DNA from 4 places in the Pseudomonas sp. FW305-E2 genome. Region 4 is predicted to be linked to each of the others. Evidence: riboswitches for the same ligand, from Rfam matches in the RefSeq annotation. Region 4 holds a riboswitch; each other region holds the start of a gene.
The links. Region 4 has a riboswitch for cobalamin ahead of AC3WLP_RS25240 (CbtB domain-containing protein). Riboswitches for the same ligand answer to the same signal wherever they lie in the genome.

Region 1 (7,121 bases), on a different contig from region 4:
CGCCCAGGCGCGGCCGCTCATGCAGTTCGCCGTGGTACACCGCCGGGCCACCAAGCTCGACGCCCAGCGCGCCGGCGCCGGCAGCCATCACCGGCCCGGCGTTGGGGCTGTCCCACAGCGGGCCCTGTTTGCGCCAGCAGGCCAGGGCCAGACGGGTTTTGCCCAACAGGGCATAAGTCAGGGCTACCAGCCTTGCAGGTATATAGTTGAGCACATCGTCGATGCGCGCCGCGCACCAGCCAAAGCGCTCGAAACGTTCGTTACGGTAGCCCCACATGGCATCCAGCGTGTTGCTCAGGCGGTACAGCACCACACCGGGCGCACCGGCCACCACAAACCAGAACAACGCGGCGAACACTGCATCGCTGCCGTTCTCCAGCACCGACTCGGTCGCCGCTCGGGCCACTGCTGGCTCGTCCAGTTCGCGCGTTTCGCGGCTGACCAGGTAGCCAACGCGGCGCCGCGCCTCCACCAGGTCGCCCTGGCGCAAGGCGTTGGCCACCGGCAGCACATGCTCGCCCAGGCTGCGCAGCCCCACAGCGCAGTAAAGCGCCAGCACGTCAACCAGCCAGCCAATATACGGCAGCCACGAAAGGACCAGCGCCATCAGGGTTAGCGGCACCACCGCCAGAAACCACGCGCTCACGCCGTGGCTGCGCCAGCCGCGCCCACCCGCATTCAGGCGGCGCTCCAGGTTGCCGGCCATGTTGCCGAACGCCACCAAGGGGTGGCGCCGCTGTGGTTCGCCCAACAAAGCGTCCAGGGCCACCCCGGCCACGGTCAGCAAGGCCACGCTCATTGACGCTCTCCCCATTGGTTTTCGTAAAGCATTTCACTCAGAGGCCGCTCTTCGGCCCAGCTTTCCTGCACCAACATCGGCACCGGATAGAACGCGGCGACCGGCCCAAGGCACAGTACCGCCACCGGCTTGGCCCCGGCGGGCATGCCCAGCAGCGCGGCCAACGCCTGCGGGTCGAACAGCGATACCCAGCCCATGCCCAGCCCTTCGCCACGCGCGGCCAGCCACAGGTTCTGGATGGCACAGGCCAGCGAGGCCAGGTCCATCTCCGGCAGGGTGCGGCGGCCGAAGATGTGTGGCTCGCGGTTGTCCATCAAGGCCGCCACCAGCAGCTCGGCACAATCGTTTATGCCCTCCACCTTCAATTTCATGAAGGCATCGGATCGCTCGCCCAACGCCTCGGCCGTGCGTACCCGCTCCGCCTCCACCAGGGCCTGGATGCGCCCGCGCAGGTCACGCTGGGTGATGCGGATAAAGCGCCACGGCTGCATAAGCCCGACACTGGGCGCCTGATGCGCGGCGGCCAGCAAGCGGCCAAGCAGTTCGGGCGCCACCTGGCCACCCGCAAAATGGCGCATGTCGCGGCGCTCGCCGATGGCCCGGTAAATGGCGGCGCGCTCGGCGTCGCTATAGGCGTGATCATTCATGGTCGCAACAGCGCCGCCGCCGCATCCGGGCAGGAAGGGAAATAGAAGTGCACGTAAGAGGCCGTCAGCCGGCCCAGACGATAAACCGCCTCGTTGCCACGCCCGCCGTTGGGGCTCAGGCCCCGGGCAATCGGTTCCAGCGCAGTGCTGGTCAGCGAATGGTGATAGGTGTGACCGCGCAAGGTCCCCTCCGGCAGCTCCACCGCCTGCAGCGCCAGGGCGGCCAGGCGCTTCTGCATGGTCGCCTCACCCGGCAGCAGGCCGAGCAGTTCGGCACGTTCACCGGCCACGTCAGTCAGGGCATCAAGCAGGTAAAGCATGCCGCCGCACTCGGCCAGCAATGGCTTGCCCTGCGCGTGGTGGGCACGGATCGCCTCGCACATCGGTGCGTTGGCGGCCAGCGCATGGTGATGCAGCTCAGGATAACCACCCGGCAGATACAGGCTGTCTACCGCCGGCAGTTCGTGGTCGTGCAGCGGCGAGAAGAACACCAGCTGGGCACCCTGGTTGCGCAACAGGTCGAGGTTAGCGCCATACGTGAAGGCGAACGCCTCGTCCCGCGCCACGCCAATGCGCACACCGGCCAGCGAGGCCACGCAGGCTTGCGGTTCAGGCTCGGCAAAGCTGACTGGCGGCGGCAACGCCGCATCGCAACTGGCGCCCAGCGCTTCGGCGGCGGCGTCCAGGCGGGTGTCCAGGTCATTCAACTCGCTGGCCTGCACCAGGCCCAGGTGGCGGCTGGGCAGTTCGATGCCGCGTTCGCGGGACAAGCCGCCATACCAGCGCAAGCCCTCGGTCAGGCTGCCTTCGAGCAGTTGCGCATGACGCAGGCTGCCTACCCGATTGGCCAGCACGCCGGCGAACGGCAGATCGGCCTGGTACCGCGCCAGGCCCAGGGCCAGGGCACCGAAGGTCTGGGCCATGGCTGTGCCATCGATCACCGCCAGCACCGGCACGCCAAAGTGGCGCGCCAGGTCGGCGCTTGACGGGGTGCCGTCGAACAGCCCCATCACCCCTTCGATGAGGATCAGGTCAGCCTCGCCAGCAGCTTCCCACAGCAGACGACGGCTTTCTTCGGCACCGATCATCCACAGGTCCAGCTGATACACCGGCGCGCCACTGGCCCGCTCGAGAATCATCGGGTCAAGAAAGTCTGGCCCGCATTTGAACACCCGCACCTTGCGCCCGAGGTTGCGGTGCAGGCGGGCCAGCGCAGCAGTGACGGTAGTCTTGCCCTGGCCTGAGGCGGGTGCCGCGATCAACACGGCGGGGCAGTGGCGCGATCGACTCACAGTTCGACGCCCTTCTGTGCGCGGATACCGGCCTGGAAGGCGTGCTTGAGCATGCCCATTTCGGTCACGGTGTCGGCCAGTTCGATCATCTCAGGCTTCGCAGCGCGGCCAGTGACAATCACATGCTGCATGGGCGGGCGGGCCTGAATGTCGGACAGTACCTGGTCCAGGTCGAGGTAGCCATGTTTGAGGGCGATGTTGAGCTCGTCCAGCACCACGAACTGTACACCTGGGTCCTGCAGCAACTGGCGCGACACCGCCCAGGCGGCTTGCGCAGCGGCGATGTCACGCTGGCGGTCCTGGGTTTCCCAGGTAAAGCCCTCGCCCATCACGTGGTAGCGCACCTGTTCAGGGAAGCGACGGAAGAACAGCTCCTCGCCGGTGCTGTTGCGGCCCTTGATGAACTGCACCACACCGCATTGCATGCCGTGGCCCAAGGCGCGCGCGAGCATGCCGAAGGCCGAACTGCTCTTGCCCTTGCCATTGCCGGTCAGCACCAGCAGCAGGCCGCATTCGTTAGGGGAATTGGCGATGCGTTCGTCGATGACCGCCTTCTTGCGCTGCATGCGCGCCAGGTGGCGTTCGTCGCGTTCGGTGGAATCGCTCATCAGGGTTCTCCGCTGGCTGGCACCACGGCAATGCGCGGCGACAGGTAATAGGCAGGCAAACGGAGAACGCGCAGAGGCCATGGCTGGGCGCCACGGTGCACCGCGCATCACCCTCCGTGATGCCGTTGGCAGTATCAGGCCGGTCTCCGGGCTTGTGAGTGGGCCTTGGCCCTGGCCTGCGCGCCTTCCCGGATGCTGGCATCCAGTGGCCCTGCGCGGCCTTTTACTCATCCACCGTTGCGGGGGCAGCGCCGGAATCGCGCCATGCTGGCGCCCACCGGCTTCCCAGTTTCACCCTGCCCAGTCGGGGCTGGCAGGGCACCTGAAACACGCCGCGAAGGTTAGAGGGTTGCACCGGGAGCGTCAATCGAAGCGGGAGGTCTGGCGGGTGAGCAAAACACCTTGAATCCAGGCAGCCGGTATCGGCCCCGAGCTAGAGGGGCCGCTAAACAGGCATGGATATCAAGGGTTCTGTGCCAGATGCCCTTGCGGAATCACCCGCTTGGCCTGCAGGTAGGCCTTGGCCCAGTAGCTGTTCGACAGGTAGTCCAGGCGCACGGTGCCACCGGTGGAAGGTGCATGCACGAAGCGCCCGTCCCCGACATAGATGCCGGCATGGCTGACCTGCGAGCCGCCACTGGTGGCGAAGAACACCAGGTCACCAGACTGCAGCGAACTGACATCCACCGTCGGTGCGCGCATGACAATCATCTCTCGCGTCGAGCGCGGCAGGCTGATGCCAGCAGCATCACGGTACACATACTTGATCAGGCCGCTGCAGTCGAAGCCGGAGTCCGGCGTATTGCCCCCCCAACGATAGGGCGTGCCAACCAGACCAATGGCGCGGATCAGTACGTCATCGGCAATCGGTGAAGGACTGGGCTGGCTATAGGTAACCTGCGGCTGTACCACAGGGGCCGGCGCAGGCGCACGGCTGGAGCATGCAGCCAGCAAGGCTGCCAAGGAGAAAAATGCGAAGCGCGCCATCTTTACCATGGCCAGAACATCCTGTCTGAGACCGCTGCGCTGCAGCCGAAAAGAGTTGAGAATTTAGATTAGACGCTTTCTGTAAATGCGCACGGCGGCGAGCTTTTTTTAAAGCATCACCGCCGCGGCAGGGTACATCATTTTGATATCAGTTGCGCGCGATGTTGGTCGGCGCCATGGCCAAGGCTCGCTTGGCTTCAATGAAAGTCTTGCTCCAGTAACGATCACCGAGGCTGTCGATGCGCACACCACCACTGCGGCGGCTGCTGGAGTGGATGAACTGGTTGTCACCCAGGTAGATCCCGGCATGGCTTACCCGGCCACGGCCATTGGTGCTGAAGAACAGCAGGTCACCTGGCTTGAGCTTGTTGCGGGCCACTTTCGGGGCATCGACGTTGATCATTTCACGCGTGGAGCGCGGCAGCGTCATGCCCGCCTCTTCGCGGAACAGGTAACCGATGAAGCCACTGCAGTCGAAGCCGGACTTTTCCGAGGTACCACCGAAGCGGTAGCGGGTGCCGATCAACGACATGCCGCGCTCGAGAATGCTGTCAGCCAGAACCGGCAATTGGTAAGGCTTGCTGCCGGAGAAAGACGCCAGGTCATCTTCGGTGGCCAGCTCTTCCGGCTCGCCGAACACCGACGAAGAAGAGGCTTTGGCGTTGATTGCCGATTGTGCAGTGATCGGCGTGTGATCCTGGGGCTGGGATACCGGGCCTTGGGCCGCGCAGCCAAAAAGCAGGGTCACGAGTGCGAGTGGCACGAGGGGTGCGAAGCGCTTCAGCATGGGCACGACCGTGTCTGTAATCCTTTAGAAGGGTGAAACTATGCCCTCTATCATGGCCATTTGCAAATTTTATCGAAAAAGATGTGACTTTTTTGTTTTACCGCTCTGGCCCAAGGTTTTCAGGGGGTTACCAGCCGAGGGTTTCCTTGAGAAACGGAATGGTGAGCTTGCGTTGAGCCTGCAGCGACGCCTGATCGAGGCGCTCGAGCAAGTCGAACAACGCGCTCATGCTCCGCGCGCCGCGGGTGAGGATGAAATGGCCGACTTCGTCGGTCAGGTGCAGGCCACGGCGCGAAGCTCGCAGCTGCAAGGCGCGCAGCTTGTCTTCGTCGGACAGGCCGCGCATCTGGAACACCAGGGCCAGGGTCAACCGCGACTTCAGGTCCGGCAGCTTGATCGGCAGCTCACGCGGTGATGCCGAGGCAGCCAGCAGCAAGCGTCGGCCGCTGTCGCGCAGGCGGTTGAACAGGTGGAACATGGCCTCTTCCCAATCCGCCTTGCCGGCGATCACATGCAGATCGTCGATGCACACCAGTTCGTACTGGGCCAGGTAGTCGAGCAGTTCGACGCCACGATCGAGCAATTGCGCCAGCGGCAGGTAGACAGCAGGCTCGCCACGTTGCTGGAAGCGATGGGTAGCGGCCTGCAGCAGGTGGGAACGGCCAACACCCTGCTTGCCCCACAGGTAGATAAGGCTCTCGGTCCAGCCGGCGTCGGCTTCGCATAGCCGCTCGACGTAACCCAATGCCGCAGCATTGGCGCCCGGATAGTAGTTGATGAAGGTGGCGTCATCGCGCAGGCGCACACCCAGGGGCAACTGGATCGGTGGTTTCATGCTCGCGGGCGGTCGACGGGACCGCTGGGGGCCTTTGGTGAACAATCTGCAAAGTCTATACCCGCAACGCGGGGCGCACAATCTCGACTGCAGATAGGGCAAGCAAAATCAACAAGTTGCGCTGCACAAGCGAACGACGGATGCAGGACAAACCGTGCCCAGCGCCCGCGAGATCGGGCGCCGCGAGGCGGCGCTCAATTTCGCGGGCGCGAAACAGCTCAAGACGAAACACGGGGTGTTCAAAGCTCCGGGTCGATGTTCCCGGCGTACATATCCGACTCCTTGTACAGGGCATGCACATGCCGCAGCAGCACCATGATCACCGCCGCCACCGGCAGCGCCAGCAGCACACCGGTGAAGCCGAACAGTTCACCCCCGGCGAGGATGGCAAAGATCACTGCAACCGGGTGCAGGCCGATGCGATCGCCCACCAGCAGAGGGGTCAGCACCATACCCTCCAGCGCCTGCCCAACCATGAACACCGCAACGATGCCCAGCATCGGATACAGGTCGCCACCGAACTGGAACAGGCCGGCCACCAGCGCGGCACCAATGCCAATGATGAAGCCCATGTACGGCACGATGGCCGCAAGGCCTGCAAGCATGCCGATCAGCAGACCGAGTTCAAGCCCCACCAGCATCAGGCCGGCTGAATAGATGACGCCCAGGGCCAGCATCACCATCAGTTGCCCGCGCACGAATGCCCCCAGCACTTCATGGCATTCACCTGCCAGGCCCATCACTTGCGGCTCGCGCTGGCGCGGCAGCAGGCCGCGCAGCTTGCCCATCATCAAGTCCCAATCGCGCAGTAGATAGAAGCCCACTACCGGAATCAGCACCATGTTGGCCAACCAGCCCACCAACGCCAGGCTGGAGGCGGTGGCCTGGGACAGCAGCATGCCGACGATATCGGTGGTCTGCCCCATGTGCGCGCCGATGGCGGCCTTGATCTTGTCGAACTTCCAGAAACCATCGGCCAGGCCAAGGCGGCCCTGTACCCACGGCAGCGCGACATGCTCAAGCCAGTCGAGCATCTGCGGCGCCAACTCGTACAGGCGCACCAACTGCTTGGCCAGCATCGGCACAAGCACCAGCAACAACGCCAACAGCAACAGGGTGAACAGGCCGAACACCACCACCACACCCCAGGTACGCGAAAGCCCCAG
Region 2 (7,121 bases), on a different contig from region 4:
TCGCCTGGCGGGTGTTGCCGGATGTGAAGGTGGGGTTGCAGTTGAACAACCTGTTCGATCGCGAGTATGTGCAGTCGGCGTTCAGCGGGCAGCAGTGGTTGATGGGGATACCGCGGTCGTACTTCGCGACGGTGGATTACAGCTTCTGATCTGGGTGGCTTGTGCCGCGAAGAGCCCGGCACAGGCCACACAAAAACCTCTATTCCCTTTCAGCGTCTTGTTATACGATAACGTTTCACATGAAATTAATTCCTATTAGACAACCCATGACAAGTGCCAGCGCCACGCCCACGCTGATCACCCAGCGCCTGCAGAGCATCGATGCCCTGCGCGGCCTGGTGATCCTGTTCATGCTCCTGGACCACGTCCGCGAGACTTTCCTCCTGCACCGCCAGGTCAGCGACCCCATGGCCATCGACACCACGGAACCGGCGCTTTTCTTCAGCCGCACCCTCGCTCACCTGTGTGCGCCTGTGTTCGTCCTGCTGACCGGCCTGTCGGCCTGGCTGTATGGCGAGAAGCATCAGGGCCGTGGCGACGTCTCCGCGTTCCTGTTCAAACGCGGGCTGTTCCTGGTGGTGCTGGAGTTCACCCTGGTCAACTTCGCCTGGACCTTCCAGTTGCCCCCGAGCGTGATCTACCTGCAAGTGATCTGGGCCATCGGCGTCAGCATGATCGCCCTGTCGCTGCTGGTGTGGCTGCCACGCGCCGCACTGCTCGCCCTGGGCGCCAGCATCGTCGCCGGCCACAACCTGCTCGACGGCCTGCACTTTGGCGTGGATTCAGCCCTGCATGTGCCGTGGGCAATCCTGCATGATCGCGGCTGGCTGGCGTTTTCCGAAAACCTGCACCTGCGCACGTCTTACCCGGTGCTGCCGTGGATCGGCGTCATCGCCTTGGGTTACGGCCTGGGGCCCTGGTTCGCCCGCGGCAGCGATGCCGGGCAACGCCAGCAACACCTGCTGGCGGCTGGCTTGCTCGCGCTGCTTGGCTTTGTCCTGCTGCGCATGTTCAACGGTTACGGTGAGGCACCGTGGAGCGGTTACCCAACCTTCACGCAAACCCTGATGAGCTTCTTCAACATCACCAAATACCCACCGTCGCTGCTGTTCCTGACCCTGACCCTGGGCTGCGGCCTGTTGTTGTTACGCGCGTTCGAACGGGCCGGCCAGGCGCGCTGGATCACTGCCCTGGCGGTGTTCGGTGCGGCACCGATGTTCTTCTACCTGCTGCACCTGTATGTGCTGAAGCTGCTGTACCTGGTCTGCGTGGCGCTGTTCGGGCTCAACCATGGCGACTACTTCGGTTTCGACGGTGTCGCAGCGATATGGCTGGTCGCAGTACTGCTGGCGTTTTCGCTGTACCTGCCGGTGCGCGGGTTCGCCCGACTGAAGCAGCGCCGCCGCGACATCAGCTGGCTGAAGTACTTCTGAAAAGCGTTTTCACCTGGCGACGCGATGGTCTACCATGCGGGCCGCCGGTTTCCACCACGGAACTAACAGGGAATCCCAGGCCTGCCAATACGGGCCAAACGGAACTGCCCCCGCAACTGTAGGTGCCGAGCCTGCTCCATCGATGCCACTGGGCCTGCCGCCCGGGAAGGCCGGAGCCGGGCCGTGACGCACCAGTCAGGAGACCTGCCGGCCTACATTCACCAACCGGCGGGGTGTCCGGGATTGGCCATCCGTGTTGCCCCGGCCACCCGCTGGGCCTCGGCGATGCCTGTCCGTGCGTTCCTCACCAGAACTGTCCGATAGGAGATCGCCCAGCATGCTGCCCCGTTTCGCCACCCTACTCGCTGGCCTAGGCTTCACTGGCCTGGCCCAGGCCGCTGCCACCCACTATCCGCTGACGGTCGACAACTGCGGCAAGCCGCAGATTTTTGCCCAGGCGCCGCAGCGCGCCGTCACCATCGGCCAGGCCGGTACCGAGCTGCTCTATGCCCTGGGGCTGGGTGACAAGCTGGCGGGCACTTCGCTGTGGTTCAACAATGTATTGCCCGAATACCAGGCGGTGAACGCCAAGGTGCCGCGCCTGGCCGACAACGACCCCAGCTTCGAGGCGGTGGTCGGCAAGCGCCCGCAGCTGGTCGCGGCGCAGTTCGAATGGATGGTCGGTGCCCAGGGCGTGGTCGCCACCCGCGAGCAGTTCGATGAGCTGAAGATCCCCACCTACGTGCTGCCATCGGACTGCGAGGGCAAGGACAACCTGGTCGGTGCAGACGGCACCCGCCTGCAAGCGTTCCAGGTAGACAGTATCTACAAGAGCGTCAGCCAACTGGCCGAGATCTTCGACGTTCAGGACCGCGGCGCGGCCCTGAACGCCGAGTTGCAAGGGCGCCTCGACAGCGCCAGGGCACAACTGGCCGGCAAGGACCTGTCGGCAACTTCGGCGCTGTTCTGGTTCTCCAGCGCCGACCTAGACATCGACCCCTATGTGGCCGGCCGCCAAGGTGTCGCCGATTTCATGCTGCGCACCCTCGGTGTGCGCAACGTGGTCGAGTCCAGCGAAGAATGGCCAAGCGTAGGCTGGGAAACTTTGGCCAAGGCCAATCCGACCTGGCTGATCATCGCGCGTATGGACCGCCGCCGTTTCCCCGCCGACGACTACCAGAAAAAACTCGAATTCCTGCGCAGTGACCCGGTAACCCGCAACATGGACGCGGTGAAGCACGACCGCATCATTATCCTCGACGCTGACGCCATGCAGGCCGGCATCCGCCTGTTCCGCGGCATGCAGACGCTGTCCACGGCCTTCGCCAGCGGTAAAGCAGCCCCGTGATGAACCGCCTGTTACCCTGCATCGCGGTTGCCCTGGCCGCTCTGTTGGCCGCCCTGCTGGCCGGTACCGCCATTGGCGAAACCAACCTGTCGCCCAGCGTGGTTGGCCAGGTGCTGGCCAACCACCTGTGGCAAGCCGACTACCCGGTGGACCCGATCGACGCCGGCATCATCTGGAACTACCGCCTGACCCGCACCCTGGTCGCGGCCGCTTGCGGCGCCGGGCTGGCCACCTGCGGTGTCATCCTGCAGGCGATGTTGCGCAACCCACTGGCCGAGCCCTACCTGCTGGGGCTGTCTGCCGGCGCCTCGACCGGCGCGGTACTGGTCGGCCTGCTGGGGCTGGGTAGCTTCGCATTAAGCATGTCTGCAGGGGCCTTCATCGGCGCCGGGGCCGCATTCGCCCTGGTGCTGGTGCTGGCCCGCGCGGCCGGCCCCAGCAGCAACAATGCACAGGTCATCCTTGCCGGTATCGCCGGCTCGCAGCTGTTCAATGCACTGACCGCCTTCCTGATCACCAAGTCAGCCACCGCCGAGCAGGCGCGCGGCATCCTGTTCTGGCTGCTGGGCAACCTGAGCGGTGTACGCTGGCCTTCGGTGTGGCTGGCCGTACCGGTGGTGATTGTCGGCTTGCTGGTGTGCCTGTGGCATCGCCGTGCGCTGGATGCCTTTACCTTCGGTGCCGATTCGGCCGCCTCGCTGGGCATCCCGGTGCGCCGCACCCAGTTGCTGCTGATCAGTTGTGCAGCGCTGGTGACGGCTGTGATGGTGTCCATTGTCGGCGCCATCGGTTTTGTCGGGCTGGTTATACCCCATGCCCTGCGCCTTCTGCTCGGCCCCGGGCACAGCCGTCTGTTGCCCGCCAGCGCACTGGGTGGTGCGCTGTTTCTGATTGTGGCGGACATTCTTTCGCGCACGCTGATCACCGGCCAGGTGATCCCGGTGGGCGTGGTTACGGCGCTGATCGGTGCCCCCGTATTCGCCCTGATTCTGGTCAGCCGACGGGGGCGCCCATGACAGCCATGACCGCTGTTCGCATCCCCCCGCTAGCCTGCCATGGGCTGGGGTTGCAACTGGCCGGCACTACCGTGCTCAGCGCTATCGATCTCAGCGTTGTCGCTGGTGAAACCCTGGGCATCGTCGGCCCCAACGGCTCGGGTAAGTCCTCGCTGTTGAAGGTGCTGGCAGGGCTGTGCAAACCCGCCTGCGGCAGCGTGCAGCTCCTGGGTGAGCCACTGGCACAGATGCCCCGCCGCCGTGTTGCCCAGGCGCTGGCGCTGGTCGAGCAACAGGCCGACACACTCGATGCGATCAGCGTGTTCGACGCGGTTGCCTTGGGCCGCACGCCGTGGCTCTCGGCCCTGGCACCGTTCTCTCGGCAGGACTGCGCCATCGTCGAACAAGCCCTGGCCGACCTCGACGCCCTGCACCTGCGCACGCGCCTGTGGGGGTCGCTGTCCGGTGGCGAGCGCCAGCGTGTGCACATCGCCCGTGCGCTGGCCCAACGGCCGCAGGTGCTGCTGCTGGACGAACCGACCAACCACCTGGACATTCAGCATCAGCTAAGCCTGCTGCAACAAGTGCAGGCGCTGCCGGTCACCACCCTGGTAGCGCTGCATGACCTCAACCAGGCGCTGACCTGCGACCGTGTCGCGGTTCTCGACAAGGGCCGTCTGGTCGCCCTCGGCAAACCCTTCGAAGTGCTTACCCCAGAGCGCCTGCTGAGCACCTTCGGTGTCCACGCCCACTACCTCACCGACCCTTACGACGGCGTGCGCATCCTGCGCTTTCGCGCCCCCTGAACCTGGTAGCCCTGCCCATGCTGTTGCGTCATCGCCAACAGGCACGTGCCCACAGGTCAGCGTAATCGCAGCTGCATGTGCGTGGTCTGCCACACCGGGTCCTGCTCCACATCCACCACCGTGAAGCCTTGCCGCTCCCAGAACGCAATGGCACCCGGCAGAAACGGATGAGTATGCAAGTAAAGGCAGTCCAAGCCCGCTTGCATCGCCCGTTCGCGCAAGGCACCAAACAAGGCGGCCGCCAGGCCATGCCTGCGGTAGGCCGGCAACACGAACAGCCGCACCACCTCGACTACCCGCTCTGCGCGGTAATCAAGCTGGGCAAAGCGATGGTCATAGGGCAAGTAACCGATCACCGCAACCAGCCGCCCACCCTCACGGGCTTCCAGAAAGCAGCCGGCGCCGTCCAGGTAAGTGTCGGCGAAATGCGCCAGGTCACGCGGCAAGGGTGCGTTGGCGAGCATCGGGAAAAGCGCACGCCGGGCGCTGTCGACAAATGCCAGCACTTCGGCAATGGCGTCACGCGCCACAGGTTGCAGGGTCCAGTTCGGCATCGGGCTATTGCCAGTATGGTTGGGAGCGCACGGTTCTACCGCAGCGTGCCGCACAAGGCAAATCACAGGGCTCGTCGTGGCAAGGCGGACATCGGTATAATCGGCAGTCTTCACTGCCCGACCAGGCCACACCATGCCTCGCCTCCCGAAGTTGCTGTTACCCCTGTTGCTGGCTGCTGCATTCACCGCCTGCGACCAGAAACCCTCCCGTGAAGATCAGATCCTCAGCCAGCTGCCGCTGCAGGACGCCTACACGCACAACATCGAGCGCATGTCCGCGCTGTTGGGTCGCACTCACCCGCAGCTGTCGCAAGCGACCATCCAGGACGTACTGCGCAAGCACCTCACCGTCGAGGACCAGCGCCGGGACCTGTTCCGCCTGTACAGCGAAAAGAACTTCAGCGACGCCGAATTCGCCACCATCGTCGCCGCCACCCAGGACCCCGCCAAAGCTCGCGCCCTGGAAGACACCGAAGCCGGCAAACGCTTAAGCGAAAAACTCACCGCCCTGATGCGCGAAACCGCCCGCGATGTGAACGTGCAAGCTTTGGTGGAGCAGCGTATGCAAGAGGTGGAAGATGAGCTTGATGCGCTGGACAAGGCAGGCTCTTGAGCGCTGCCCGCCAAGGTAACTTCCGTTCAGCCGCCCTTTACGATCACCCGAGGTCAGGATTGACATACACCAAGCATGGATTGCGCCTGGATCTACGTACACTCATTCTGGTGCTCTGCGCCCTTACCGCAGTGGTCATGCTGTGCGCCAGCTATTTCGCCAGCTACCGGGTGCAGCGCCAGCTATTGATCGACAATGCCCTGGAAGCCAACCGGGTGTATGCGACAAAACTGGCCAGCATCACCGAAACCTTCATAGGCAACGCCTTGCAGCAACTGATGTTCAGCGCCAGCGTACAAAGCCGGCAGTTGAGCGATGCCGCTGCGCTGCAGGTGGAAAGCGACCGCCTACTGGGCCAGAGCATGGCCTTCAACTCCACCTTCGTGATCGATGCCAACGGTGTACTGCTGGCAGTATCTCCCGCCCCGCTACGCCACCTGGTCGGCACCCACGTGCAGTCACCCGGCGCTCTGGAAGCCCTGCAGGAACGCCGTCCGCTGGTTTCCACGCCCTACCTGTCGGCGGCCGACAACCTGGTGGTGGCGCTGTCGCAACCCATTTTCGACCGCAACGGCCGCTACCTGGGGTATGTGGGTGGCAGCCTGTACCTGCGTGAACGCAACATCCTCAACAGCCTGCTGGGCGAGCATTTCTACAAGGACGGTTCGTACCTGTATGTGGTCGACCGCAACCGACGCCTGCTGTACCACCCCCATAGCGAGCGGGTAGGCACGGTGGTGGAGGGCAATGCGCTGGTCGACCAGTTGGCGACACTGGACAGCGGTACCCGGCAGCTGACCAATAGCCTGGGCGTGGAAATGCTCGCAGGCTTCGCCACCGTCCCCAGCGCCGGCTGGGGCGTGGTAGCGCAGCAGCCATTGGCGCAGACGGTGGCGCCGTTGCACCATCTGGTGCTGAACGTGATCGCCAGTTCGGCGCCCTTGGCGCTGGTTGGCAGCCTGCTGCTGTGGTGGCTGGCCCGTACCATCGCCCGCCCGCTGTGGAAACTCGCCGCCGGTGCCCGCACGATGGACCGCGCCGCTACCGCCGAGCACTTGCATCAGGTGCGGGCCTGGTACTTCGAGGCGGCAGAGCTCAAGCGGGCGTTGCTGTTCAGCCTGAACTTGCTGCAAGAGCGCATCGGCCGGCTCAATCGGGACGCCCAGACCGATCCGCTGACCGGCCTGGGCAACCGCCGCAGCCTGGAAATCAGCCTGTCGTTACTGGAGGCTGAAAACCGGGAGTTTGCAGCCATTGCGCTAGATATCGACCACTTCAAGCGGATAAATGACAGCCATGGACACGAAGTGGGCGACCAGGTGCTGCGCCAGCTGGCGGAGCTCATGCGCCGTTGTTGCCGCGAGGGCGACCT
Region 3 (7,121 bases), on a different contig from region 4:
ATCGACCATCAGTGCGATGGATATCAGCGCCGACGGACAAACGCTGGTGGCGGCGAGCCATGCGGGGGTTATTTCGGTGATTGCGCTGGATAGCGGGCGGCCCGAGTGGCAGATCGGTACCGGGGCGCACGGCGAGGTGCGGCGATGGTTGTTCTGGAAGGCCTGGGACAAGCCGATGGCCTGGTAAAACGGCTGCATCGTTGCTGCCTGTACGGGCCCCACCGCGCGCAAGCCCTACATCACCCCTGTGTAGGAGCGGGCTTGCCCGCGAAGAGGCCCGTACAGGCAACCGACCCATCAGCCCTGTAACGTGGCCATGTCGATCACGAACCGGTACTTCACATCACCGGCAATCATCCGCTCATAGGCTTGGTTGATGTTGCGGATATCCAGCATCTCGATATCGCAACGGATGTCGTGCTCGGCGCAGAAGTTCAGTACTTCCTGAGTCTCGGCAACCCCCCCGATCAACGACCCCGCCAGCACTCGGCGCTTCATCACCAGGTTGGCCGCATGCAATGCCGGGTCGATCGGTTCGATCAGGCCGACCAGGATGTGCACACCGTCGAACTTCAGCGTTTCCAGGTACGGGTTGAGGTCGTGCTGCACCGGAATGGTGTCGAGCAGGAAATCGAAACGGCCGGCAGCGGCGCGCATCTGCTCGGCATCCGTGGAGACGATCACATGGTCGGCCCCCTGGCGGCGCGCTTCCTCGGCCTTGGCCTGAGAGCGCGTGAACAGGGTCACTTCCGCACCCAGGGCCTTGGCCAGTTTGATGCCCATGTGGCCCAGGCCGCCCATGCCGAGGATGCCGATCTTGTGGCCCGGGCCAACGCCGTGGTGCTTGAGCGGCGAATAGGTGGTGATGCCGGCGCACAGAATAGGTGCAGCGCTGGGCAGGTCCATGCCGGCCGGTATGCGCACCACGAAGTGCTCGCTGACCACGATGCTGCTGGAGTACCCCCCCATGGTGTTGCTGCCATCGACCCGGTCCGGGGTGGCGTAGGTCATGGTCGGGCCTTCGAGGCAATATTGCTCCAGGTCCTTGGCGCAGGCTTCACAGGTACGGCACGAGTCGACCATGCAGCCGACGCCCACCAGGTCACCGACCTTGTGCGCGGTGACTTTGTCGCCCACCGCCGTGACCCGGCCGATGATCTCGTGGCCCGGCATCAGCGGGTACACGGCAATGCCCCATTCGTTGCGCGCCTGGTGGATGTCGGAGTGGCACACGCCGCAGTACAGGATGTCGATGGCGACGTCATCCGGGCGCGGGCTGCGGCGTTGGAACGTCATGGGGGCCAGGGGGCTGGTGGCGGTTTGAGCGGCATAACCGATGGCGGTATACATGCAGGGCCTCGCAGTGAAGTGAAACGATTCAGGCGACGCATTTTGCGCGCCGTTCGCCGCCTCGCCCACGGCTGATTCTCCGGCATGCATGCCTGATTCTCCGAAGGTGTCATCTAACACCTGGCGCCACGCCCTCAATCTGCGATGATCAAACTGTCTGATTCTCTGCCCTTGGTCCACCATGCAACTGACCCGTCACGTCGACGCCAATGCGCCGCTTTGCGCACTGATCCGCAGCCTCGCCACGCGCCCAGGCTTTGTGCCCACGCACCTGCCCCAGGTACAGGTGCTGAGCTGGGACCACTATGTGGCCAGCAGCCCGCAGATCTACGAACCAAGCCTGATGATCCTGGCCCAAGGCAGCAAACTGGCGCGCCTGGGGCCGCGCACCCTGGAGTACGGCGCCGGGCATTACCTGGTGCAGGCGTTGTCGGTGCCGTTCATGTGTGAAACCTTTGCCACCCGCGAGGCGCCGCTGTTGGGCGTGGCGGTGGGCATCGACCGTGGCGTGCTGGGCGAGTTGGTGCAGAGCATGGGCCTGGCACCGGACGCTGAAGTGCAGGCGCAAACCCCGCAATCGATGACGTCGGCGGCACTGGATGCGCCCATGCGCGAAAGCGTGGAGCGGCTGCTGCGCTGCCTGCACGACCCGCTGGACGCCAAGGTGCTGGGCCCGGCGCGTGTGCGCGAAGTGCTGTACACCGCCCTGCGTGGCCCGCAGGCCGGTGTGCTGCGGGCACTGGTGGAGCAACAGGGGCACTTCGCCCGCATCGGCGCCGCCCTCGCCCACCTGCGCGAGCACTACAGCGAGCCGCTGAGCGTGGAGGCACTGGCTGCGCGCGCCAACATGAGCGTTTCAACCTTCCACGAACATTTCAAGCGCTGCACCGACATGGCGCCGATGCAGTACCTCAAGCGCTTGCGGCTACTCAAGGCGCAGCAGATGCTGATCGGCGAAGGCCTGGGCGTGGCACAGGCTGCGCACAGGGTGGGCTATCAGAGTACCTCGCAGTTCAGCCGCGAATACAAGCGCCAGTTCGAACGCAGCCCAGGGGATGAATTGCCTTACCAAAGCATGCCGGTGTAATCACCCGATCTGAACAGCCCCTGCAGGTACGCATCCGGGACAAGGCGTTTTTCGCCCGGCGGGTCAGCCCGCCAGCGGCCACTGCGCCAATGGCCAGTAAGCCCCCTTGCGCGACTCGTAAAGCGTGAAGTGTCGCGCGGTGAGGTAAAACTCCGGCGCGCTACTGGCCTCGGGCGGCTGCCCGCGGTAATCCCTGGACAGCGTCAGGTGCGGTCGATACTCACGCGTGGCCGCTTCCAGCCCCAACGGCAGCAACGCCTGCTGCAAACCGTACACCAGTTGCAACAGGGCGGGCGGTACCTGCTGCGCCTCCAGCACCAAGGCGCCGGCCCGTTGCCACACCTGCAAACGGTCGAGCAACAGCCGCGGCGCCGAGGTTGGCAGCGCCAGTTGGTCAACCGCCGCGCACATTGCAGGCACCTGCGCAGTGTCCACATCACCGAGAAACAGCAGCGTGACATGGAAGTTGGCCGCCGGCACCGGTTTGCCGCTGCGCAGGTTCAGCCCGCGCCGCCACTGGCCCAAGTCACGGCGCTGCGCGTCGCTGACCGGCAAGGCGAAGAACAGCCGCTTGAACGGGCTACCGCTGGAGCGTATATCCTGAACCATACAAACTCCCTGACATGAAACGTTTGCGCAAGACTGTAGGGTATTACACCAATGTCGCCCCGCAGTTTGGTAACAATAAGTACAAACTGCCCCCATGATTGTTTATGCTGGCGGGCTCATGCCTCGGCGCATGGCCATTTTTCGACAAGTAAACGTCCATGAAAATTGCACTCGTACTTATCTTCGTCTTCTCGATCGCCTATGTTCACCTGCGCGGTCGGGTTCGCCACAAGCTGACTCGTCAGCTGGGCGACCACTCCAGCTTCCTGGCCCCGATCAACAGCTTCCTGTACCTGTTCTCCAAACACCCGGCCAAGCCTTACCTGCCGGTCGAGGCCTTTCCAGAACTGAAACCGCTGCAGGACCACTGGCAGGAGATCCGTGAGGAAGGCCGCCAGTTGCTGCACGTAGGCGAAATCAAGAAATCCGACAATTACGATGACGTCGGTTTCAACTCGTTCTTCAAGACCGGGTGGAAACGTTTTTACCTGAAGTGGTATGGCGAAAGCCACCCGTCGGCAATGGCCCTTTGCCCACGCACGACCGAGCTGCTGCAAGGCATCGGCACGGTCAAGGCCGCCATGTTCGCTACCCTGCCTCCGGGAGCCAAGCTGGTGCGCCACCGTGACCCGTATGCCGGCTCGTACCGCTACCATCTGGGCCTGGACACGCCGAATGACGACGGCTGCTACATCGACGTGGACGGCGAGAAATACGCCTGGCGCGATGGTGAGGGGGTGATCTTCGACGAAACCTACATCCACTATGCAGCCAACACCACCGAGCACAACCGCATCATCCTGTTCTGCGACGTCGAACGCCCGCTCAAGTACCGCTGGGCAACCGCGTTCAACCGCTGGTTCAGCCGCAACGTGATGGCCGCTGCCGCTGCGCCCAACGATGCCAGCGACAAGACCGGTGGCATCAACCGCCTGTTCACCCGCATCTACAAGATCCGCGAGCGTGGCAAGGCGCTGAAGAAGCGCAATCGCCTGCGCTACTACCTGGAAAAATGGGCAGTGGTCGCGGCGTTGGTGCTGGTGTTCATCTACATCTGAAGGCTCAACGCAGGCCACTGTACGAGTGACCTGCGTTTACCCACCAAAGTACCGCCTCGCACGTGCCACGCTTCGACTAGCCTGAAAGCTCCACTCGCAACCCCCCAAGGTGAAGACGATGAGCATGATGGACTGGGACGCCTACCGTAAGCAGTTGATGGCCGGCATCGGCGATCTCAAGCAACTCTCCCCCGACACCGTAGCCGGCTACATGACCGCCAGCGGTGCAGGCGCCAAAACCAACCACCTGGATGCCAAGACCCGCGAGCTGATCTCCTTGGCCGTGGCTGTGACCACCCGCTGCGACGGCTGTATCGCCGTGCATTCGCAGCAGGCCGTCAAAGCGGGTGCCAGCCGCGAGGAAATTGCCGAGGCCCTCGGCGTGGCCGTGGCCATGAACGCCGGTGCCGCGCTGGTGTACTCGGCCCGCGCAATGGACGCGGTGGGCAAGGCCAACGGTTGAGCACAAACGGCGTCGCCGCCCTTGCGCGACGGCGCCGCGCCACCCAGACTGGGCGGCTCACCCCGCGCAGGAACCCGCATGATCCACATTCGCCCCATGACGCCGGAAGATTTTGATCGTTTCTGGCCCACCTTCCAGGCCATTGTCCAAGCCCGTGAAACCTACGCTTTCGACCCGGCGCTGAGCTTCGAACAGGCGCGCCAGCTGTGGCTGGAGCTGCCCTTGCACACGCTGTTGGCCGAAGAAGATGGCGAGCTACTGGGGTCGTATTACCTCAAGCCCAATGCTGCCGGGCCTGGTGCGCATGTGGGCAATTGCGGCTACATGGTCTGCGAACAGGCGCGCGGCCGGGGCGTGGCGCGCTTGATGTGCGAGCACTCGCAAAAGCTGGCGCGCCAGGAAGGCTTTCTGGCATTGCAGTTCAACTCGGTGGTAGCCACCAACGCAGTGGCCGTGGCGCTATGGCACAAGCTGGGCTTTGAAACAGTCGGCCGTTTGCCCAAGGCCTACCGTCATGCCCGCCTGGGGCTGGTGGACTGCCTGGTGATGTACAAATGGCTGGCGGATGAGCCGGTGGTGGAGAAGCCGCCGCTGCTGATCGGGCGCAAGAACATCGAGGCACGGGTATCGCGGCGCCGCGGGCGCTAGCTTTACAGGCAAGCCTGCCTCCCCAGCCAACTCATCACGCTGGGGCCTGATCTTCTTGCCAAATGGGGCTCCGGCGCCGCAAAAACGCACAACCTGTTGTTTTTTCTCAGCATTCACAGCACACCAACATTTGACGCCCCAGCCTTTCAATGGTCAGATGCGCGCCAGTTTCAGGTGCCCTGCGCCGCCGCGCGCAGGGTGAAACGGGAAACCGGTGCGTCGTGTTGCCCACGACAAGTCCGGTGCTGCCCCCGCAACGGTAAGCGAGCGAACCCTTCGAGATACCACTGTGCTCAAGCATGGGAAGGTGAAGGTTTCATGCCCCTCGCAAGCCCGGAGACCGGCCTGGAGCTTCACTTGGCAACCCGCGGTGGGCGGGCGCAGGCCGGAATCCGTGCGCGCGCCTGCCTGCATGGTTCGCCTTTGCGTGTTTTCCACCGGGATCCATTCATTCCTGCAGCAGTGGAACGACATGTCCCGTATGTTCAAACTTCACCCCCTGGCGGCCTGCCTGGCCGTTGCCCTGCCGGCGCTGGCTGATGACCGCGACCCGCAGCCTCTGGCCCTGCCTTCCACGGCCATCACCGACACCCAGGACAACCGCACCATCGACCTGGCCACGCCGACCCAGGCCGGTTCGCGCCTTGGCCTCAGCGCCCTGGAAACACCGGCCAGCACCAGCAGTATCAGCGAACGGCAGATTCAGCAGCGCAACAACATCACGGTGCAGGATGCAGTGACCCGCTCACCGGGCATTACTTTCGTCGGCTCCCCGGGGGACGGCGGTACAGGCCTGTCTGCCCGCGGCTTTGCCGGCCACAGCTCAGTGATGACCCTGTTCGACGGCGCGCGCCTGTACACCGGTGCCGGCACACAGACCTTCCCGGTCGACCCGTGGATGGTCGAACGCATCGAGGTGATTCGCGGCCCGGCCTCGGTACTGCATGGCGAAGGCGCCACCGGCGCAGTGATAAACGTGATCCCGAAAAAACCTTTTGCCGGCGAGGTGCGCAACCACCTGCGACTGGGTTACGGCTCGTGGGACCGCCAGCAGCTCGGCCTGGACAGCGGCGGCAGCCTCAGCGAGCGCCTGAGCTACCGCCTGACGCTGAACCAACAGGCCGGCAATGGCTGGGTCGACCGCACCGCTTCACGTAGCCTGGCCCTGAGCGCCGCGCTGCGTTTTGACGCCAGTGATGACCTCAGCTTCACGCTGGCCCATGACCGCGGCGATGCACAACCTGCCAACTACTACGGTACCCCGCTGATCGACGGCCACTACCGCAGCAGCCTGCGCAAAAAGAACTACAACGTGCAGAACGACGTGCAGCAGTACGTTGATGAATGGACCCGGTTAACGACCGACTGGGCGCTGAACGACCAGCTCAGCGCCAGCAACCAGCTGTACTACATCAAAAGCCGCCGCCACTGGCGCAACGCCGAAGACTACAGCTGGGACGCCGGGCGTCAGCAGTTGCTGCGCGGCAGCTACCTGGAAATCAAGCACAACCAGGAACAGTTCGGCGACCGTCAAACCTTCACCTTCGACCACACCCTGTTCGGCCTGGACAGCAAGACCGTGCTCGGTGCCGAATACAACAAGGTGCGATTCAACGTCGACAGCAATTCACCCTACAACGATGTCGGCGGCGACTACCTCGACCCGTGGCAGCCGCAGCCCGGCGGGTTTCATAGCGCCTCGCCGTTGCGGCCGCAAACACTCTCGACCACCCATACCTTTGCCCTGTTTGCCGAAAACCGCCTGCAATTGAGCGATCGCCTGTCTTTGGTTACCGGCGTGCGTCGCGACCAGAACCACATCGACCGCAACAACTTGACCAACGACAGCCGCAGCGATCGCAGCCTGCAAGGGGGCAACTGGCGCGTCGGGCTGGTGTACGCAATC
Region 4 (7,121 bases):
AGGGGGTGCTCAGGCTAAGCTGGGCGTCTGCCGCTTCGAAGGCGTTGGAGCTACCTAGCAAGTCGATATGGCCATCACGCAGGGCAGTGATGGCCTCGTGACGGCTGTCAAAACGGCGTACTTCAATGGGTATGTCAAGCTGTTCGCCGATGATGCCGGCGTAGTCTGCGCTTAACCCCTCATAGTCATGCTGACTGACATTGATTTCGAACGGGGGGTAGTCGGGGCGCGCGCTACCCAGTATCAGGCGTTGGCGATTTTTCAGCCAGTGGCGATCATCGCCGGATAACGTCAGTGGGGCAGCGGCACTGATTGAGCGCGCCAGCAGATGGCGTGGTTCGCTGCTGGCCTGCAGCACCGTGGAGTTGGCCAGACTGATAGCCAGAAGGACGCTCGCCAGCAACAGTTTCATGGTAGCCGAGCGCTCAATAGACGCTGTTGCGCTTGGCCAGGTCGACCATTTCCACGAGAGACTCAGTCTTGAGCTTTTCCATGATACGGCCCCGGTAGGTGCTGATGGTCTTGGCGCTGAGGTTCATGCACGTGCCGATGTTCTTGTTGTTCTCGCCGCGCGCAAGGCGCCGCAGCACTTCCATTTCTCGGTTGGAGAGACTGGCCAGGCGCACTGGCTCGCTCTCCAGCGAGTTGCTGTTGACCGACATTTGCGGAAAGGTCGAATAACCTTTGGTCAGGGCCTTGAGGGCGAACAGCAGGGCCTCGTGGTCCTCTTCCTTGGTGACGAAGGCACCTATCCCGGCATCCAGGCAGCGGCGTACATACAGGTCAGTGGCCTGGCCGGTCAGCACCATGATCTTCGGTACCGGCTCCAGGCTCTGCAATCGCTTGATGACTTCCATGCCGTCCAGGCCAGGCAGGCCGATGTCGAGAATGACTACGTCAGGGCGCAGTTCACGGGCTACCTGAGCCACTTCACTGCCGTTGCCGACCTCGCCGATGACATGGAAGCGCTCGCGTTCGAGCAGTAGGCGCAGGGACAGCCGGACAATAGGGTGGTCGTCGACGATCAGCACGGTTGTCATGAGGAAAACTCCTGTAGGGATGTGGTCCGCTTCCTGGAACACTCAGGAATACGTCTGCAAGTGGGGTTATCGGAAGCGCTGCACGATACGACCATTCCCGAAGTTTGGTAATGCCGAGTATAGAAGTGTTGAAAACCCCAGTGCTTTTTGTTGAAAAGTCCTACAAGAAACAGGAAAGACATCACCCTGAGAAAGCGGTGATGCCGCTTCTTTGCAGTTGTTCAGGCGCAGGCAGCGTGCGGTTTGTGTAGACGCAGTGTGGAGGCAGGGTTGTTGGCCAATGCCTGGCCGACTCGCGTCGGGCGGGCTACCAACTGCCCGGTACAATTTGGGCAGCGGCCTTGGAAGCGGGTTTCGGCACAGGCACGGCAGAACGTGCATTCGAAGGAGCAGATCATAACGTCGGGGCTGTCACCCGGCAGATCGGCATCACAGCACTCGCAGTTGGGGCGTAATTCCAGCATGGGCATGGCTCCTGTTCGCAGGCGGGAACCCGGAGTCTGCTACGCCCGAGGCAAGGCTGGCAATGTTCAGTCGCCAGGGCGGTACAGGTGGGCATGCCCGGCACGGTACAAGGCCGATTCGGCGAACGGTGTATCCCCCAGTACGTGGCCTACCAGGATCAGCGCCGTGCGCCGGAAATCCTTGGCCGCTACGCGTTCGACGATATCACCGAGGTTGCCGCGCACCCAATCCTGGTCTGGCCAGGTGGCCCGATGCACCACCGCAACCGGGCAGTACGCGCCGTAGTGCGGCATCAACTCAGCGACAATGCGCGACAGGTGCTTGACCCCCAGATGAATTGCCAGGGTGCTGCCATGGCGCGCCAGGTCGCCTAACTGCTCACCCGGCGGCATGGGCGAGCTGTCGCCATAGCGGGTGAGGATCACGGTCTGCGCCACTTGAGGCAAGGTCAGCTCGCAGCCGAGCAGGGCGGCACTCGCTGCCGTGGCGGTAACGCCGGGGATGATCTGGTAATCGATGCCCAGCGCCTGCAGGTGGCGAATCTGTTCACCGATGGCGCCGTACAGGCTGGGGTCGCCGCTGTGCACCCGGGCCACATCCTGACCTTTTTCGTGTGCGCTGCGCATGGCAGCGATGATCTGTTCCAGATGCAGTTCGGCGCTGTTGATCACGGTTTCGGCCTGGTGGCCTTCGAGCACGGCGGCGGGTACCAGTGAACCGGCATAAATGATCACCGGGCACTGACGAATCAGCCGTTGGCCCTTGACCGTGATCAGCTCCGGGTCGCCGGGGCCGGCACCGATAAAGTAGATGGTCATGCAAAGTCCTGGCAAAAAAGAGGGTACGAAACGCTCAGCAGGCCAGGGCGAGCGTCGCCGGGCCCAGTACCTGGCGCGTCAGCAGCAGCCTGGCCGTACCCTGCCGCTGGCTGGCCAGGGCCAGTGCCGCGCTCTCGGCTACGCCCCAACAGCCACTGTGCTGGTGGGCAGCGGCGGAACGGTGGCTGAGCAGTGGTTCATAGGGTTGCAGTTGCGCGCCATGGTACAGCACCAAGGGCAAACCGAGGCGTTCTGCCAATTGCTGCAAGCCGGGCTCGTCGGCCTTCAGGCTGATGCTTGCGATGCCGCGCAGGTCGGCCAGCGCCAGCCCCTGATTGTCCAGGGCCTGGCGCAGCAAGCGTTGCAAGGCATCTGCCGGGCAACCCCGGCGGCAGCCAAAACCGGCATAGAAGGCAGGCATCAAGCCTGGCTGGAACGGCGGAACAGCCAGGCGCTGAGCAGGCCCAAGGCCAGCCAGAAGGCGGCGTTGGTCAGCCAGGAGGCGACTTTGAACTGGGTTTCCAATGCTTCAGGGGCCAGGCTTTCGTGCACCTCGGGTTGCGGTGCACCGATTACATGGGGAATGACCAGCAGCACGGCGCCCAGTGCCTTCAGCAGCCAGTGGCGGGCGAACACCAGCAAGGCCAGGCCCAGCGCTGTGGCACTGGCTGTACCAACCCACCAGGTTTGGCGTTGCCCCAGGTCGGCGGCCGCAGTCCCCGGCAGTTCTGGTGGCAAGCCCAAGGTGGGAGCCAGGCAGAACACGGCGAAGCCAGCCAACCCCCACAATGCGCCACTGGCAGCGCGTTTGGGCTCGCGAAGGCTGTACAGGGCGGCGAGGATCAGGGCGAAGCCGACTGCGACCACCAGGTTGCCGCCTGTGGTGGACAGCACGCGCTGCCAGCCGTCTTCCGGCGACCAGGCTTCGGCGCTGTGTTCATGAGCGGCCACTTCGCTACCGTGTTCGTGGTGTGCGGCCGGGGCCGAGGACTCGTAGGTTTCCGCCTCCAGAATCAGCGGGGCAACCCAGAAGCTTTGCAGCAAGGTCAGCAACAGGGCTGCAAGAAGCCCGCTGAAACCCGCAGTACGGGCAATGCGCGTGATCATCAGGCGTACTCAGTGGCAGGGGAAGGCGGCGCTGTGGCGGGTGTCGTGGGCGGCGTTGTGCACAGCCTCAATGTGCGAGAACCCGGCAAAGTACACCAGGCACAAACCCAGCAAGCTGGCACCGACGGCGATGATTACACGCTGGCTGAGGGTAACGGGGGTAGCAAGGCTGTGTTGTTTGGCGCTGGTGACGGGCATGACGCGATCCTCTGCTTTTTGTGGGCAATGGGCGAGCGCGGCAGCCCCGGACGTGGTCGCCCAAGGGAATGCAACAGCGCCCGCCCACCGCGGGGTGTTCATGAACGCCAGGCCGGTCTCCGGGCTTGCGAGGAAGAGCTGGGCTCCTGGAACGCGTCACCTTCCCATGCCGTACTACGAGGCACAGTGGTACAGACGCTTCACTCGCTTACCGTTGCGGGGGCAGCACCGGCATTGTCCAGCCCTGCTGAAGGGCCTGGGACGCACCGGTTTCCCGTTTCACCCCCTGAGGGGCACCTGAACGCGAGGCATAAGGAGAGCATGGGGCGGGCTTGGCGTCAATGTCATACAGCGCGCGAGCCTTCCGAACAGCAGGTATGACAGGCTCAGGCCTGCCGTGTTCTTCCAGCAGGCAGAAGTGCAAAAACCGGGCGATCACCCGCGGGCGAATGCCGCCAGCTTGTCGCCATCCAGGCGGTAGCGTACCCACTCATCCTGCGCCTGGGCCCCCAGCTTCTGGTAGAAGCCGATCGCTGGCTCGTTCCAGTCCAGCACGCTCCATTCCAGGCGCCCGCAGTTGTTCGCCAGCGCTTCGCGGGCAATGTGCTGCAACAACTGCCGGCCGGCGCCATCGCCGCGTTGCTCGGGGGTTACGTACAGGTCTTCCAGATAGATGCCATTGCGCCCGAGCCAGGTCGAGTAGCTGTAGAAGTACACGGCAAAGCCAATTGCACGGCCATCACGCTCGCACATCAGGGTGTGCACAGTGCTGCCTTCGTCGAACAGGCTGTGCTCGATGTCGGCAAGGGTGGCGACCACCTCGTGGCGCGCGCGTTCGTACTCGGCCAGTTCGGTGATGAAGGTGAGGATCTGCTCGGCATCGGTACGAACGGCAGGGCGAATGGTGAGGCTCATGGTGACGGCTTCCTTGATCCGGATTGTCGGTACAGTGATGTGTATCTGCGTAATTTAATAAAACTGTACCGGTTGCTGGGAGTGGCGCTCCGTTAGTGTGACAGCACCCATAAAGAAAGTGGAATGCCCGCCATGCTTGCCTCTGCCGACCTGCTGACCGCCTTTGTGCTGTTTGCCTTCGTGTCTTCCATCACCCCGGGCCCCAACAACACCATGTTGCTGGCCTCGGGGGTGAACTTCGGCGTGCGCCGCTCGGTCCCTCACGCCTTGGGTATCAGTTTTGGTTTCATGCTGATGGTGCTGGCCGTCGGCCTGGGGCTGGGTGAGGTATTCAAGGCCTGGCCACCCCTGTACACGGTGCTGCGCTACGCCGGCGCCGCCTATCTGCTGTACCTGGCCTGGAAGATCGCCACTTCCGGGCCGGTCGGCACGGCCGCGTCCAGTGCCCGCAAACCGCTGGGCTTCTGGGGGGCGGCGGCGTTCCAGTGGGTCAACCCCAAGGCTTGGGTGATGGCGGTAGGGGCGATTACCACCTACACGCCAGCGCAAGGCTATGTAACCAACGTGATCGTCATTGCGGCCTTGTTCGCGTTGGTCAATTTGCCCAGCGTGGGGGTATGGGTGATGTTCGGTAGCGCCCTGCGCAACCTGTTGCAAAATTCGCGCTGGCTGATGCTGTTCAATGTCGTGATGGCCCTGTTGCTGGTGATTTCACTGTACCCGCTGCTGTTTGTAGAATCAGCGTTTTCCTGACCCCGAGAGTACAGTAAGCCGATGCAGTTGATTCCCTGGTCCCACGAATGCGCCGAAGGTTTCACCCTGCGTGGCTGGCGAACCCCGGCCAGTGGCAAACCGCTGCTGCACTTCCTGCATGGCAACGGCTTCTGTTGCCTGGCCTACCAACCGTTGCTGATGCGCCTGGGCGAGCATTTCGACCTGTGGCTTTGCGACGTTCAGGGCCATGGGGACAGTGACCATGGTGGGGTGTTTCGCGGCTGGAACCGCACCGCTGCCTTGGCGGTGGAGGCCTTTCAGGGCGGACGTGGCGAGTATGGCGACGTACAGCGGTTTGCCGTAGGGCACAGCTTTGGTGGCGTGCTTACGGGGCTGATCCTGGGCAGTGAGCCGCAACTGTTCGCACGTGCCGTGCTGCTCGACCCGGTACTGTTCAGCCGACGCATGATCGGCGTGATGGGGGCGGCCGCCCTGGTTGGCCTGCATCAGCGCCACGCCCTGGCCCGCAAGGCTGCCAGCCGCCGCAGCCACTGGCCCGATCGCGAGTCGGCGTTGGCCTCGCTGCAAGGGCGCGGCATCTTCAAAGGCTGGACCCATGCGGCGCTGCAGGCCTATGTCGAGCATGCCATCGGTGAGTGTGGCGAGGCCGTGGTGCTCAAGTGCCGGCCCAGCCGTGAGGTGGAGATCTTCAGCTCGTTCCCTAAACGCATGTGGGCCAGCCTGACTGCAATCAGGACGCCGACACGGGTGTTGTATGGCGAAGACACCTATCCCTTTGTGCCACGTTCGGTAAACCGCCTGGCGCTGCTAAACCGCAATGTGACCGCACGGCAAGTTCCTGGTGGGCACTGTTTCATGCAGGAAGACCCGGCCATGGCGGCGGAGCAGGTGCTCGATTTCTTGCAGGGTTGATTGTTCCGCACGTGGGACGATGCATGCCATTTTAGCCAGCTACCGCGTGATTGGCATCATTGATAAGGTTATCTCAGCCAAGAGAGGAGCCTTCTCATGAAAAAGATTCTGGGTATTCACCGCAGCCCTCACGCCCATTGGGTGGGGGATGGTTTCCCGGTGCGCAGCCTGTTCACCTACGACAACCTGGCCAGCCGGATCAGCCCGTTCCTGCTGCTGGATTACGCCGGCCCGCACGATTTCGCCCCGACCCAAGCACGACGCGGCGTAGGCCAGCATCCGCATCGCGGCTTCGAGACCGTGACCATCGTCTACCAAGGTGAACTGGAGCACCGTGATTCAACCGGTGCTGGCGGCTTGATCGGCCCAGGTGACGTGCAGTGGATGACGGCTGCCAACGGGATCATTCATGAAGAGTTTCATTCCCCGGAATTTGCACGCAGTGGCGGCACCCTGGAAATGGTCCAGCTGTGGGTGAACTTGCCGGCGCGGAACAAGCGTGCAGCGGCTGGCTACCAGACGCTGCTGGCCGGCGACATTCCGGTGGTAGCGCTTGACGGTGATGCCGGGCGCTTGCGCGTGATTGCCGGTGACTACCATGGCCACCACGGGCCGGCCAGAACCTTCACCACGATGGACGTGTGGGATTTGCGGCTCAACGCCGGCGCGGCCTTGCAGTTGCCGGTTGCTGCCGGTCGCAATGCGGCGCTGGTGGTGTTGCGTGGTAACGTTCGAATCAATAGCGAGCGCGAAGCAGGCCCGTCGAGCCTGGTGCTGCTCGACCGGGAGGGTGTAGACGTAGCTGTCGAGGCGCTGGACAACGCAAGTGTGCTGCTGCTCAGCGGTGAGCCAATCGATGAGCCGATCGTCGGCTACGGCCCGTTCGTGATGAACAGCCAGGCGGAGATTGCCGAGTCGTTCGATGATTTCC

Region 1: linked by a shared signal. The riboswitch ahead of cobO (cob(I)yrinic acid a,c-diamide adenosyltransferase) and the one ahead of AC3WLP_RS25240 (CbtB domain-containing protein) in region 4 are both predicted to bind cobalamin.
Region 2: linked by a shared signal. The riboswitch ahead of AC3WLP_RS05895 (ABC transporter substrate-binding protein) and the one ahead of AC3WLP_RS25240 (CbtB domain-containing protein) in region 4 are both predicted to bind cobalamin.
Region 3: linked by a shared signal. The riboswitch ahead of AC3WLP_RS05905 (TonB-dependent receptor) and the one ahead of AC3WLP_RS25240 (CbtB domain-containing protein) in region 4 are both predicted to bind cobalamin.

Annotation. Positions count from the first base shown of each region.
Region 1 is NZ_JBYSYE010000021.1:60,590-67,710, forward strand. Features, by position in the region: gene cbiB (adenosylcobinamide-phosphate synthase CbiB) at 1-799, opposite strand, end outside; gene bluB (5,6-dimethylbenzimidazole synthase) at 796-1,446, opposite strand; gene AC3WLP_RS16790 (cobyrinic acid a,c-diamide synthase CobB) at 1,443-2,738, opposite strand; gene cobO (cob(I)yrinic acid a,c-diamide adenosyltransferase) at 2,735-3,346, opposite strand; cobalamin riboswitch at 3,467-3,687, opposite strand; gene AC3WLP_RS16800 (C40 family peptidase) at 3,809-4,342, opposite strand; gene AC3WLP_RS16805 (C40 family peptidase) at 4,482-5,120, opposite strand; gene hda (DnaA regulatory inactivator Hda) at 5,248-5,955, opposite strand; gene AC3WLP_RS16815 (AI-2E family transporter) at 6,195-7,121, opposite strand, start outside.
Region 2 is NZ_JBYSYE010000004.1:165,977-173,097, reverse strand. Features, by position in the region: gene AC3WLP_RS05905 (TonB-dependent receptor) at 1-149, shown strand, start outside; gene AC3WLP_RS05900 (acetyltransferase domain-containing protein) at 267-1,433, shown strand; cobalamin riboswitch at 1,462-1,659, shown strand; gene AC3WLP_RS05895 (ABC transporter substrate-binding protein) at 1,771-2,781, shown strand; gene AC3WLP_RS05890 (FecCD family ABC transporter permease) at 2,781-3,797, shown strand; gene AC3WLP_RS05885 (ABC transporter ATP-binding protein) at 3,794-4,582, shown strand; gene AC3WLP_RS05880 (GNAT family N-acetyltransferase) at 4,639-5,136, opposite strand; gene AC3WLP_RS05875 (hypothetical protein) at 5,270-5,749, shown strand; gene AC3WLP_RS05870 (sensor domain-containing diguanylate cyclase) at 5,809-7,121, shown strand, end outside.
Region 3 is NZ_JBYSYE010000004.1:173,642-180,762, reverse strand. Features, by position in the region: gene AC3WLP_RS05940 (WD40 repeat domain-containing protein) at 1-187, shown strand, start outside; gene calA (vanillin reductase) at 298-1,350, opposite strand; gene AC3WLP_RS05930 (AraC family transcriptional regulator) at 1,532-2,437, shown strand; gene thpR (RNA 2',3'-cyclic phosphodiesterase) at 2,501-3,046, opposite strand; gene lpxO (lipid A hydroxylase LpxO) at 3,205-4,104, shown strand; gene AC3WLP_RS05915 (carboxymuconolactone decarboxylase family protein) at 4,223-4,567, shown strand; gene AC3WLP_RS05910 (GNAT family N-acetyltransferase) at 4,646-5,215, shown strand; cobalamin riboswitch at 5,371-5,578, shown strand; gene AC3WLP_RS05905 (TonB-dependent receptor) at 5,688-7,121, shown strand, end outside.
Region 4 is NZ_JBYSYE010000055.1:6,201-13,321, reverse strand. Features, by position in the region: gene AC3WLP_RS25270 (transporter substrate-binding domain-containing protein) at 1-412, opposite strand, end outside; gene AC3WLP_RS25265 (response regulator transcription factor) at 426-1,040, opposite strand; gene AC3WLP_RS25260 (DUF1272 domain-containing protein) at 1,262-1,504, opposite strand; gene cobM (precorrin-4 C(11)-methyltransferase) at 1,571-2,323, opposite strand; gene AC3WLP_RS25250 (cobalamin biosynthesis protein) at 2,358-2,744, opposite strand; gene AC3WLP_RS25245 (CbtA family protein) at 2,744-3,430, opposite strand; gene AC3WLP_RS25240 (CbtB domain-containing protein) at 3,440-3,628, opposite strand; cobalamin riboswitch at 3,722-3,944, opposite strand; gene AC3WLP_RS25235 (GNAT family N-acetyltransferase) at 4,064-4,543, opposite strand; gene AC3WLP_RS25230 (LysE family translocator) at 4,667-5,296, shown strand; gene AC3WLP_RS25225 (alpha/beta fold hydrolase) at 5,318-6,190, shown strand; gene AC3WLP_RS25220 (pirin family protein) at 6,287-7,121, shown strand, end outside.